Regions from separate parts of the Glutamicibacter sp. Je.9.36 genome, predicted to be linked through region 2. Evidence: predicted binding sites of a transcription regulator. Region 2 holds the regulator's gene; the other holds the start of a gene.
The links. The regulator LexA, encoded in region 2, represses DNA repair genes until DNA is damaged. The targets are predictions, from matches to a motif close to TCGAACANNTGTTCGA.
Positions count from the first base shown of each region.

Region 1 (4,526 bases), on a different contig from region 2:
GTGCTTGGCGATGCCGGCACGCGGCTGCCAGGTCGCGCCCATGACCGGGTAGCGGATGTCGTCGCCGATGTTGATGATCGGGCAGGCTTCCTTGACCTGGGAAGGGTCCAGCCATTCGGCATCCACGCCGTTGAGCTTGTTCGCTTCCACGCGGCGCACGGATTCGCGCACGTCGCCCAGGGTGTGGGCCAGGTTCATCACGCCGCGCTGGGAGAACAGGAAGTCGTATTCCAGGTCCTCGGGCAGCTGCTCCCACAGCTTCAGCGACTTCTCGTAGATGCCCGCCGACTCGTCCCAGAGGTAGTTGGAGCGGATGATGGTGGTGTTGCGGGCCATGTTCCCGCCGGCCAGCCAGCCCTTTTCCAGGACGGCGACGTTGGTGATGCCATGGTTCTTGGCCAGGAAGTAGGCGGTAGCCAGGCCGTGGCCGCCGCCTCCGACGATCACTGCGTCGTAGGACTTCTTCGGTTCCGGGTTGGCCCAGAGGAATTCCGGGTGCTCAGGCAGCAGATCAGCCATGGCTATTCTCCAATCTTCTTCAGGTTCGGGTACAGCGGGTGGGCCGCGGCAAGCTGCAGAACACGATCCTTCAGCTCCGGCAACACCGCCGTATTACCCTCAGCACCAGCAATCAACGCCTGCGCAATGATCTCCGCAACCTCAGCGAACGCAGCCTCCGAGAAACCACGGGTAGCCAACGCCGGGGTACCAATACGCAACCCCGAAGTCACCATCGGCGGACGAGGATCAAACGGCACCGAATTGCGGTTCACCGTGATCTCCACCTGAGCCAAAAGATCCTCACCCTGCTGCCCATCCAACTCGCTATTACGCAAGTCAACGAGCACCATGTGAACATCCGTGCCACCAGTCAAAACGCTGATGCCCTTGGCAACAACATCTTCCTGGGTCAAACGCTCAGCCAAGATCCGGGCACCAGCCAAGGTCCGCTCCTGGCGCTCCTTGAACTCCGGCGAAGCGGCAATCTTGAACGCCACCGCCTTGCCAGCAATCACATGCTCCAACGGACCACCCTGCTGGCCAGGGAACACCGCCGAGTTCAACTTCTTCGCGATCTCCGCATCATTCGAGAGAATAATGCCGCCACGAGGACCAGCAAGCGTCTTATGCGTCGTGGAAGTCACCACGTGAGCGTGCGGAACCGGCGAAGGATGCAACCCGGTTGCCACCAAGCCAGCGAAGTGCGCCATATCCACGAACAGGTACGCGCCGACCTTGTCAGCGATCTCGCGGAAGCGCTGGAAATCCACCTGGCGCGGGTACGCCGACCAGCCAGCAACAATCATCTTCGGCTGGTTCTCAATGGCAAGGCGCTCCACCTCGTCCATGTCCACTTCATAGGTTTCCTCGTCCACACCGTAAGGAACGATGTTGAACAAGCGGCCCGAGAAGTTCAGCTTCATGCCGTGGGTCAGGTGGCCACCGTGGTTCAGGTTCAGGCCCAGCACGGTATCGCCCGGGCGCACCAGCGCGTGGTACACCGACGCGTTAGCCTGCGCACCGGAGTGCGGCTGCACGTTGGCGAACTTCGCCCCGAACAAGTCCTTGAGGCGCTCGATCGCCAGCGTCTCGATGACATCAACTTCCTCGCAACCGCCATAGTAGCGGCGGCCCGGGTAGCCCTCGGCATACTTGTTGGTCAGTACCGAACCCTGCGCCTGCATGATTGCCTGCGCCGTGTGGTTCTCCGAAGCGATCATTTCCAGGCCGCGCTGCTGGCGAGCCAGCTCAGCGTCAATACGCTGCGCGACTTCCGGATCGAGATGCGCGAGGTCTGCGGTCAGGGAATCTGCCGAGAGAGTTGAAGCTTGTGCCATTGCCCATTCCTAAATGTATGAATTGCCGACAACTGATATATCAATCTGCGATTCACTGTATGATGGAAGTCACAGCCCGGTCAATGGGTAACCCGAAATTATTTCAGCGTGCAGCAATCACGCGGTATGGAGCAGAGAAAACGGAGGCAAGATGACACTCGCCACACAGCTTCCCGTGGGCGCCGAGTCCCTGGCTGAACGCGCCTACCTGGTTCTGCGAGACCGGCTCATCATGATGGACATCGCCCCCGGCGACCCGATCAACGAGGCCCACCTGGTCAACGAACTCGGCGTCGGCCGCACGCCGTTGCGCGAGGCGCTCAAGCGCCTGGAGGTCGACCACCTGGTGCAGTCCTATCCGCGCCGCGGCACCTTTGCCACCCGTGTGGACATCACGGAGCTGGCCGATATCACCGAAGTCCGCGAAGCCCTGGAACCCCTCGCCGCGGCCAAGGCGGCAGCCTTGCAAGGCGGCAGCGCGCGCAGTCGCATCGAGACAACGCTCCAAGCCGTCAGCCAGCTGTCGGGCGCGAATCTCCGGCGCACGTTGATGGAGAACGACCTGGAAGTCCACCGGCTGATCTACCAAGCGGCCGGCAACCACCATCTGGAGCAGACGCTGATCCGCCTGGATAACCTTGCCACCCGCATCTGGTGCATGGCCCTGGATCGACTGCCGAGCATCGACGAGCACATCGAAGAACACATCTCGCTGCTCCAAGCCATCCTCGACGGCGACGCGCAGCTGGCACAGGAATTGGCCCTGGAACATATCGTGCACTTCGAGGCATCGGTGCGATCCGTTCTCTAGCCGCCGCTTCACGGCTGGAGCGATGCCATGCATTGCGAAAAAATAGTTATCCCCATTTCCCAGAATCGAAGACATGTTCGAGTAAGCGAAGTATAATTAGAACATGTCCGAAGCAAAGGCGCACGGAAACAGCCTCACCCCACCAGCACCCCCCGAGGAATTCGACCTCCACGTCCAAACCGTGCAAAACGACCTCTCCGCCCTCGAAGAACACGGCAGCAAAGCCGACTGCGCCCACGGCATCGAACTGCTGGAAGCCCTCATCTCCGCAGCACGCTGCAAACAAGCCGGCCTCGCCCACCAAATCGAAAAAGAATACGTCCGCGACCACGAAGAACGCGGCATCCACCTCGATGACCAAACCCGCGGTGCAGCCGCCTGCGTCGCCCTGGCCCGCAAGCAATCACCGCACGGCATGCGCAACTACTTGGTCAATTGCCGCATCCTCTTCGAAGACACCCCGAACCTCGCCGCAGCCTGCTCCCGCGGCGAATTCACCGAAGCCCAAACCCAAGCCATCCTCACCCCGCTCCAAGACCTCAAACCCCAGCGCCGCACCGAATTCGACCAGCTCTACGCCCAGAACCCGCACATGTTCGAATCCATGGGCACCACCCAAATCAGGGAAACGGTCCGCAAATTCGCCCTGGCCTACATCTCCGACCCCGACTCCATCAAGCAGAAAACCGTCGAAGAGCAACGCAACCTCACCCTGAAAATCGACGACCAGAACGGCCGCATCATCATCCACGGCGAATACCCCCTGCTGCAGGGCATGTGCCTCAAACGCTACCTCGACGAAGAATCCAAAACCCTGCGCAAAAAAGGCGACCCGCGCACCCGCACCCAGATCCGCGCCGACCTGCTCTTCAGCTACATGATGGTCGGCGAACCCTCCAAAATGCCCATCGCCCTGCAAGTCGCAGTAGTCATGACCGACCGGGCCCTGTTCGCCGGCGAACGCGAACCAGCCTACCTGGAAGGCTACGGCTTCATCCCCGCCCAGAGCGTGCGCGAATGGATCAGCGGACACCAGATCCCCAACAGCCTGACCTTCGACCAAATGGACGCCAAACCCACCACGGAACTGATCGAACAGCTCGACGTGCGCACCGAACTCGCCCGCCTCTACACCGCACCCGGCGACCAGGACCTGATCGCCATGGACTCCAAAGCCCGGATCTTCCCGGAAAAGCTCAAGAAATTCATCGCGATCCGCGACCGGCACTGCCGCACCCCGTTCTGCGACGGCATCGTGGAGGAAATAGACCACGTCAAGCAATACGCCCGCGGAGGCAAGAGCACCGTCTTCAACGGCGATGGCCGATGCGCTAGTTGCAACAAGGCCAAGGAAGCCGCCGGCTGGTACGAATACACGACCTACGGCAACGGCCACACCATCATGATCTGTCCCGGCTCGGCGATGTCCTACAAGTCCACCGCGCCGCCAGCCACGGGATACGCGCACAAGCCGTTCCCGCAATTGAGACGCGACTCGAAATGGATACAGCAACTCAAGGAACGGCTGAAGCCCAAGGATGGCCCCGAAGACATCGCAGCCTGACTCCCAGCAAATAATATCGATCCCGTGGTTGCGGTCCGCGCCAACCCATGCGGTCGAACCTGCCTGGCGTGCAACGACTGCCCAACACGTCGAATTTGGCGCATTCGGCATCCATACCTAGGTGATCGAACCAGGCGGACTGGCTTAGCTGGGAGTTTGCCCGAGGGCCTTTTGCCACCCCTCGCCCCGGTGCTGAAGTGGTTCCATGGATTACAACATCGGCTATTTCGTTGGTTCGCTCGCCACGAACTCCATCAACCGCGTCCTGTCCAAGGCCCTGATAGCCCTGGCACCTGAAAACCTCAGTTTCACG
Region 1 is NZ_JBCPSN010000001.1:70,997-75,522, forward strand. Features, by position in the region: gene AAZQ98_RS00305 (sarcosine oxidase subunit beta family protein) at 1-519, opposite strand, end outside; gene glyA (serine hydroxymethyltransferase) at 522-1,838, opposite strand; gene AAZQ98_RS00315 (GntR family transcriptional regulator) at 1,990-2,649, shown strand; gene AAZQ98_RS00320 (DUF222 domain-containing protein) at 2,753-4,213, shown strand; gene AAZQ98_RS00325 (NADPH-dependent FMN reductase) at 4,419-4,526, shown strand, end outside.
Region 1: a site for LexA is predicted at 2,715-2,730, ahead of AAZQ98_RS00320 (DUF222 domain-containing protein). Genes of this name have one in related genera too.

Region 2 (7,933 bases):
GATGGTGTCGAATTCCAGGTTCGGATCCACGGATTCAGGAGTGCCGACAACAACGTTGGACAAGCCCAACGCCGTGGCGTTCAAGCGGGCCAGATCGATGGAACGCTCATTGACGTCGACGCCGTAGACCTCGGACTGCGGGGACTGCTCGGCAGCGGCCAAGGTGATGGGCCCCCAGCCGCACCCGATATCCAGGATGCGTCCACGAGGGGCCGGGACGTACTGCAGCAATACCGCTGTGCCCTTATCCAGCCCGGCAGGGGAGAAAATGCCGGAGGCCGTCTGCACTTTGCGCAGCGAGCCATTGAGCTCGACTTCGATGGTGCGACGTTCGTCTGCCGAGGCCGGGCTGGCGGTGAAGTAGTGATCCGAGGTCATAGGCAAAGTTTATCGCCCAGTACGGTTACCCCAAAGAACAGGGTCGCCAACGTGAGCAAAGCGATATAGGCACGACGCGATATCACTGATAGAGTTTTCCCTATGACTTTCATTTTCGTCTAATACGTAATCCTCTTGGTTACCCGCGATTCCACGAGCTGGCCGTGCACTTCTTGCGCGCCCACCTGCATGAATCAGCAGACAGCAAAGTCATTTCCCCTTCTTGGCAGTTCTTCTTTTTGGAACCCCGCATTCGCCTTTGCTCACCGGTAACCATGCATTCACCTGTCTGCTCATAGACCTTTACTCCTTGCAAAGGACCACGAATGTTTGATGAACCAACCGAAACTGAACGCGCCACGTCGCAAAGTGGGGCCTACCCGCACTATTCTGGAAAGCGAAGTACTTCTAAGGAGACCATGACTAACTCCGAGTCACACGAGCACGATTCGGCATCTATGGATGATGCCCAGATCCAGGCCGCCATCGATCGAATCCTCGCAGCCGACGATGCGCAGAGCCCGCAGGTCCAGCACTTCGGCGAAGAAGAGAGTTCCATCTTCGCCGGGCAAGCCTCTGCACTGAACCGTTTTTCCTCCGGCCTCACCCATTTCGACGGGGACCAGGAAGACTTGGACGACCGCCGTGCGCTGCGCCGTGTCGCAGGCCTGTCCACGGAACTGGAAGACGTCACCGAAGTCGAGTACCGCCAGTTGCGCCTGGAACGCGTTGTGCTGGCTGGCATCTGGAGCGACGGCACCGTCACCGACGCCGAGAATTCCCTGCGTGAGCTCGCCGCTTTGGCGGAGACCGCTGGCTCGGAGGTCCTGGACGGGCTGGTGCAGCGCCGCAGCAAGCCGGACCCCTCGACTTTCCTCGGCTCGGGCAAGGCTGAAGAGCTGCGCGGAATTGTTGCTTCCACTGGTGCCGATACCGTGGTTGTCGATGCAGAGCTGGCTCCTTCGCAGCGTCGCGCCTTGGAGGATATCGTCAAGGTCAAGGTGATCGACCGCACCAGCCTGATCCTGGATATCTTTGCGCAGCATGCCCAGTCGCGAGAGGGCAAGGCGCAGGTTGAACTGGCCCAGCTCGAATACCTGCTGCCGCGCCTTCGCGGTTGGGGAGAATCGATGTCCCGCCAGGCCGGTGGCCGCGTGGGTGCCGCCGGTGGCGGTATCGGTTCGCGTGGACCGGGTGAAACCAAGATTGAAATGGACCGCCGCCGCATTCGCGACCGCATGGCGAAGCTGCGCCGCGAGATCAAGGCCATGAAGCCTGCGCGCGAAGCCAAGCGTGCCAACCGCAAGCGCAATGAGGTTCCGGCCGTAGCTATTGCCGGCTACACCAACGCTGGCAAGTCATCGCTGCTTAACCGACTGACCAACGCCGGTGTGCTGGTGGAGAACGCGCTGTTCGCTACCCTGGACCCGACCGTTCGCCAGTCGGCGACCGAAGACGGGCTGACCTACACCCTGGCCGATACCGTGGGATTCGTTTCCAACCTTCCGACCCAGCTGGTGGAAGCCTTCCGTTCCACTTTGGAGGAAATCGCCGATTCGGATCTCATCCTGCACGTCGTTGACGGGTCCCATCCGGATCCCGAAGGGCAGATCCAGGCCGTGCGTACCGTGCTCGGCGAAGTCGACGCGTTGAACATCCCAGAGATCATCGTGGTGAATAAGGCCGATGTGGCTGATCCGTTCGTTATCGAACGCATCCGCAACAAGGAATCCAACACCGTGGTTGTCTCTGCGCATACCGGTGAAGGCATCCAGGAGCTGCTGGAAAAGATCAGCTCCTCGATTCCACGCCCCGGAGTCCAGCTTGAGGTACTCATTCCCTACAACCGGGGGGATTTGATCGCCAAGCTGCATCAGAGCGAATCCGAGATCCTGGAAAGCGAACACCTGGAGGAGGGCACCCGGCTGATCGTCAAGGTGCGCGATTCCTTTGCTGCAGAGTTGGAGACCTTCAACCTTCATGGATAAGCAAGAGCAGGCCCTGGGGCTCCTGGAGGCCGCGGTCACTTCCATGGGCGGCGCCATGCGCACCGGCCAGCAGGAAATGGTCAAGCACGTGGTCAGCGCGTTGGAAGACGAGAAGCATTTGCTGGTGCAGGCCGGTACCGGAACGGGCAAGTCCATGGGCTACCTGATTCCGGCACTGGCCCACGCGCAAACCAGCGCCAAGCCAGTGATCGTCTCCACCGCGACATTGGCGCTGCAATCGCAGATTGTCGGCCGTGACGTACCGCGATTACTCGACTCGCTCAAGGGCAAGCTCTCGCGCCCGATGGATGTCGCGCTGCTCAAGGGGCGCTCGAACTACCTGTGCCAGTACAAGCTCGGCGGCGGATACCCGGATGACGAAGGCACTCTTTTTTCCATGGACGAGCCGGCAATACCTGCCGGCACCACTTACTCGCCGCTGGCTAGCGAAGTAATGAAACTGCGTGAATGGGCCGAAGAGACCGACACCGGTGACCGCGATGAACTGGTGCCCGGGGTTAGTGACAAGGCGTGGAAGCAGGTCTCGGTTTCGGCCATGGAGTGCCTCGGCTCGCAGAAGTGCCCGATGGCGGACGAATGCTTCTCGGAAATGGCGCGTGCCCGTGCCGCCGAGTCCGACGTGGTCATTACGAACCATGCGCTGCTGGCGGTTTCGGCCTTCGAGGGGCTTTCGGTTCTCCCGGACTTCGAAGTAGCGATCATCGATGAGGCCCACGAACTGCAAGATCGCGTGACCAGCTCGGTTTCGGGCGCGCTCTCCTCGCGCATGGTGCTTACCGCCGCTGGCGGTGCCAAGCGCCATTGCGGTATCAATGCGGATGAGATGGTCAAGGCCGCAAACCGCCTGGAAAAGTCGTTGACCGGGTTGCCGACAGGCTTGCTGGAACATGGTCTGCGCGAAGACATGGGCATTGCCCTGAACGACATCGTGGAGCAGGCCCGGCTGGCTCTGGCGCTGTCCAAGCCCGAAGCCAACGCACCGGCCGATGGCGGCCGCCAGACTGCCCGCTCCCAGCTGCAGGCAGTGATGGATGATGCGATTCGCATGCTCGAATCCGAAGAACGCCGCGAGGTCCTGTACACCACCCGTCCGCGGGAGTTTGTCGAAGGCCGGGGCTACGTCGAGGCCGATGAAAGCCAGCCGGCAACCTTGAACGTGGCACCGTTGTCGGTGGCCGGCAAGTTGCGCGAGGGCCTCTTCGACGGGCGCACGGTCGTATTGACCAGCGCCACCTTGGCCGTTGGCTCGCAGTTCGACTCGGTAGCAGGCTCCTTGGGCCTGATGGGCGCCGGCGCTCCATCATGGACCGGCGTAGATGTTGGCAGCCCTTTCGATTACCCCAAGCAGGGCATCCTCTACGTGGCCAAGCACCTGCCCAAGCCAGGACGCCAACTGGCGGCGGAGACGCTGGATGAGATCGAAGATCTCATCAAGGCCTCCGGTGGCGGCGCCTTGGCGCTGTTCACTTCCAAGCGTTCCGCCGAGGAAGCGGCAAGCATCTTGCGCGAGCGCTTGGACGTGGAAATCTTGTGCCAGGGTGAAGCCAGCATGAAGTCGCTGGTCGAACAGTTCAGCAGCGAACGCGACACCTGCCTGTTTGGAACCATGACCTTGTGGCAGGGCGTGGACGTGCCAGGCGATTCTTGCAGGCTGGTCATCATCGACAAGATTCCTTTCCCGCGCCCGGATGATCCTATCTCCAAGGCCCGTTCCGAGGACGTGGCCAAGCATGGCGGCAATGGCTTCATGCAGGTTGCCGCCACCCATGCGGCGATTCGCCTGGCCCAGGGCGCTGGGCGCTTGATTCGTTCGGTCGGGGATAAGGGCGTTGTGGCGATCCTTGATTCGCGCATGGCCACGGCGCGGTATGGCAGCTTCTTGAAAGCTACCCTGCCGCCGATGTGGCCGACTGTCGATAAGAAGGTCATCACTGGTGTTCTCAAGCGTTTGAACCCGGGCGGGAAATAGCCGCAGCCAGAATGTGAACTTGAGCTGTCCTTCGGGACAGCTCAAGTTCTTTAACCGGTACCAGCATGATGCTTCCAGATGCACTAAGGTCTGTGACAAGAACTGATGAAGCTCGAATCGGAAGGCACCATGGAGTCCATGCAGGAATTGGCGCACCAAGCCGCGATCGACACCCACCAGCGGTTCGGGCATCGCCTCATGGGGTTGCCCGGAACGTGGATTGGGCAGAGCTACAGCAAAGCGCATCGGTTGCGCGACGGAAGCATGCTCAGCAATCTCAATGGTTTCGCGCACCCGCTTGCGGAGTGGAACTATTGGTGGCAGGCGCACTATCTGGATGCCATCATCGATGAGGGCCGCTCGTACTGGGACGAAGGCAACGAACACCGGGCGCGCGAAGCGCTTGCCCGGGCCAACGGCTTATTGCGCGGCATTCGAATTCGAAACTTCGGGATCTTGCCCAACTACTTCTTCGACGACATGGCTTGGCTTGCCCTGGCCTGCGGCCGCCTGTCAGAGTTCACCCAGCTGGCGATGGGACACAGGAGCCGTCCTGCCGAGGCGGCAGTTAGGACGCTGGGACGGCAGCTCCATGCCGGCATGGATGGGGTGCTGGACGGCGGCCTGTACTGGTCCAGAAAGCGGGATTTCAAGAACACGCCAGCCAATGCGCCGGCGGCACTGTTCTTTGCCCGTACCGGGGAGAAAGAGACCGCGCGAGAGCTTCTCCAGTGGCTGGAAAAGAATCTGTTCAGCGTGGAGCGAGGACTGTATCTGGACGGACTGCGGTTGACCACGCAGGGGCACACCGTGGAACCAGCGGTCTACACCTATAACCAGGGCCTGGTTCTCGGGGCATTGCTTGAGCTTGGCGAGCCTGCTGATCTGGCTCACGCTCAAGTACTGATCGATGCCACCACGAAATCGCTGTCAACTGCTGCCGGGGTCCTCTCGTTCAACAGCGGGGGAGACGGCAACCTGTTCGCGGGGATACTCTGCCGATATCTTGCCCTCGCCGGTAATGATGTCCGCTTGGAAGCCCGGAGCCGGGAGCAGGCCAGAAGGCTGGTCATGGCAACGGCGCGCCATCTGGCTGACCAGGAACCACGCCGGCTTTCGGCGGCAATCCAACGCTGGATGATCTTCTCGGCGGCCGCTCAATTCGAGTTGAACGCCGGCCAATAGCGGGTTAAACGAGAATTGCGCTGGTGCCGAGCACCAGCGCAATGACCGTACGTATTCTAGAGAGAGCGCATCACCGAGACGACGCGTCCCATGATCGTTGCGGCATCACCCAAAATTGGTTCGTAGCGCGAGTTCTGCGGAAGCAGCCAGGTATGCCCGTCACGCTGCCGGAAAGTCTTTACCGTGGCTTCCTCATCGAGCAGGGCAGCTACGATGTCGCCGTTGTCCGCCGTCTGCTGGCGGCGGACAACTACCCAGTCGCCATCGCAAATCGCAGCGTCAACCATTGAATCGCCGGAAACCTTGAGCATGAACAGTTCGCCGTGGCCTACGAGCTGACGAGGCAACGAGAAAACATCCTCGACGGACTGTTCGGCAAGGATCGGACCGCCGGCAGCGATACGGCCAACCAGGGGAACCATGGTGGTGTCAGCGGAAGTGCTCAATTCAATGATCTTGGCGTCTTCGCTGGCATCTGGCTCGACCGGCTTCGAAACTTCGGCCTTCTCGGCGTCTTCGGCCAGCTGCAGAGGCAGCAGGATTTCCATTGCGCGCGGACGGCGTGGATCTCGACGGATATAGCCGAGCTTTTCCAGCTGGCTCAGCTGGTGGGTGACGCTCGAAAGGCTCTTGAGCCCCACTGCGTCACCAATCTCACGCATCGATGGTGGATAACCGTTCTTGCCGATTGACCGCTGGATCGTCTCCAGGATCTTCTTTTGGCGAATCGTCAGCGAACGTGCATTCGATCGGGGAGTGCGTTGTGAAGCTGACATGAGATTTTGCCTTCCCTAGCAATCATTCGAAAGTTCGTAAGTCCAAACTGTCGGCGCTAGATGGTGAGATGTTTTCATTGCTCGTCTACTTCGAAATCTTAGTAGATAAGCGAGCTTCTTTCAAAGATTTGTTCGAAAACTTCTGGACAAGTTCCGCAAACCTCTGTTAGAACAGATATACGAGGTTCGAACAAGTTTTCGAATCTATGCTTTCGAATACAAATTCGCATCACTTGAATTTCTTGAGGAGACAAAGTCATGGCAACCGTCGCACTTGACTCAAATCAGACCCAGGCACCACTGAAGATCCGCATCAACCGTCGCGGATGGGCCGTGCTTGTGGGTATGCCCATTTTCGCACTCACCATCGCCGCAGCTTTCTTCATCTCCATGTTTGCCTCTGACGCGCATGCCGCAGCCGATACTCCTGTTGGAGTCGGAACCGTTGATGTCACCGTTATTCCAGGGGATACGCTGTGGAGCCTGGCCCGGGATTACGCCACCGGTTACGACGTGACCTCGGCAGTGGGCCACATCGCCGAACTCAATGCCCTGACCGGCAGCGAAATCCAGGTCGGCGAAACCCTCTCGATTCCGGTCCTTGCCGGCTAGCTTCCCCAGCCTGCTTCGAGTTTGTTACCTGTGGCCGTAGCGGATTCACCGGCAGGCGCGCTGCACACGTAGACTTGATGCGTGAATGACCGCAGTGAACTTTTGAGTCAGCTGCCCTTGCGTGAGAATCTCCGCGGGCTATCCCCTTATGGCGCACCACAAATTGACGTGCCCATCCAGCTGAACGTCAACGAGAACACCCATCCGTTGCCACCGACAGTCGTCGATGCCATTGCCCAAGAGGTGGCCAAGGCGGCGGCAACGTTGAACAGGTATCCGGACCGCGAGTTCACCGAGCTTCGCGAACTCCTAGCCGATTACCTCGGCCACTCGCTCACCAAGGACAATATCTGGGCCGCTAACGGTTCCAATGAAATCCTGCAGCAAATCCTGCAAGCCTTTGGCGGCCCCGGCCGTGCCGTGATGAGCTTCGGCCCTACCTACTCCATGTACCCGCTGCTTGCCAGTGGTACTGACACGAAATATATCGCCGGTGAACGCGCCGCAGATTTCACCTTGTCCGCCGATTCCGCAGCCGCACAGGTTCGCGAGCACAAGCCGAACATCGTTTTCCTTTGCTCTCCGAATAACCCCACCGGCACGGCCCTTGGCCTTGACGTCATCACCGCGGTATATGAAGCCATGAGCGAGCATAACGGCATGGTGATCGTGGATGAGGCGTACGCCGAGTTCTCCTTGGCCAGCACCACCTCGGCGCTGAGCCTGCTCGAAGGCCGCCAGCGGCTGATCGTCTCGCGCACCATGTCCAAGGCTTTCGGTCTGGCCGGTGCGCGCGTAGGCTACCTGGCCGCTGCGCCAGAAGTCACCGATGCCATCCGCTTGGTGCGACTGCCGTACCACCTGTCGGCAGTGACCCAGGCAACCGCCATCGCGGCCTTGAAGAACATCGAGTTGCTGTTGGCCCAGGTCGAGGACATCAAGTCCCAGCGGGACCGCATCGTCGCGCGCCTGAAGGAACTTGGCCTCAAGCCATCGGTCTCCGA
Region 2 is NZ_JBCPSN010000003.1:45,217-53,149, reverse strand. Features, by position in the region: gene AAZQ98_RS08545 (class I SAM-dependent methyltransferase) at 1-378, opposite strand, end outside; gene hflX (GTPase HflX) at 705-2,366, shown strand; gene AAZQ98_RS08535 (ATP-dependent DNA helicase) at 2,359-4,356, shown strand; gene AAZQ98_RS08530 (glycoside hydrolase family 76 protein) at 4,462-5,541, shown strand; gene lexA (transcriptional repressor LexA) at 5,598-6,317, opposite strand; gene AAZQ98_RS08520 (LysM peptidoglycan-binding domain-containing protein) at 6,576-6,929, shown strand; gene AAZQ98_RS08515 (histidinol-phosphate transaminase) at 7,011-7,933, shown strand, end outside.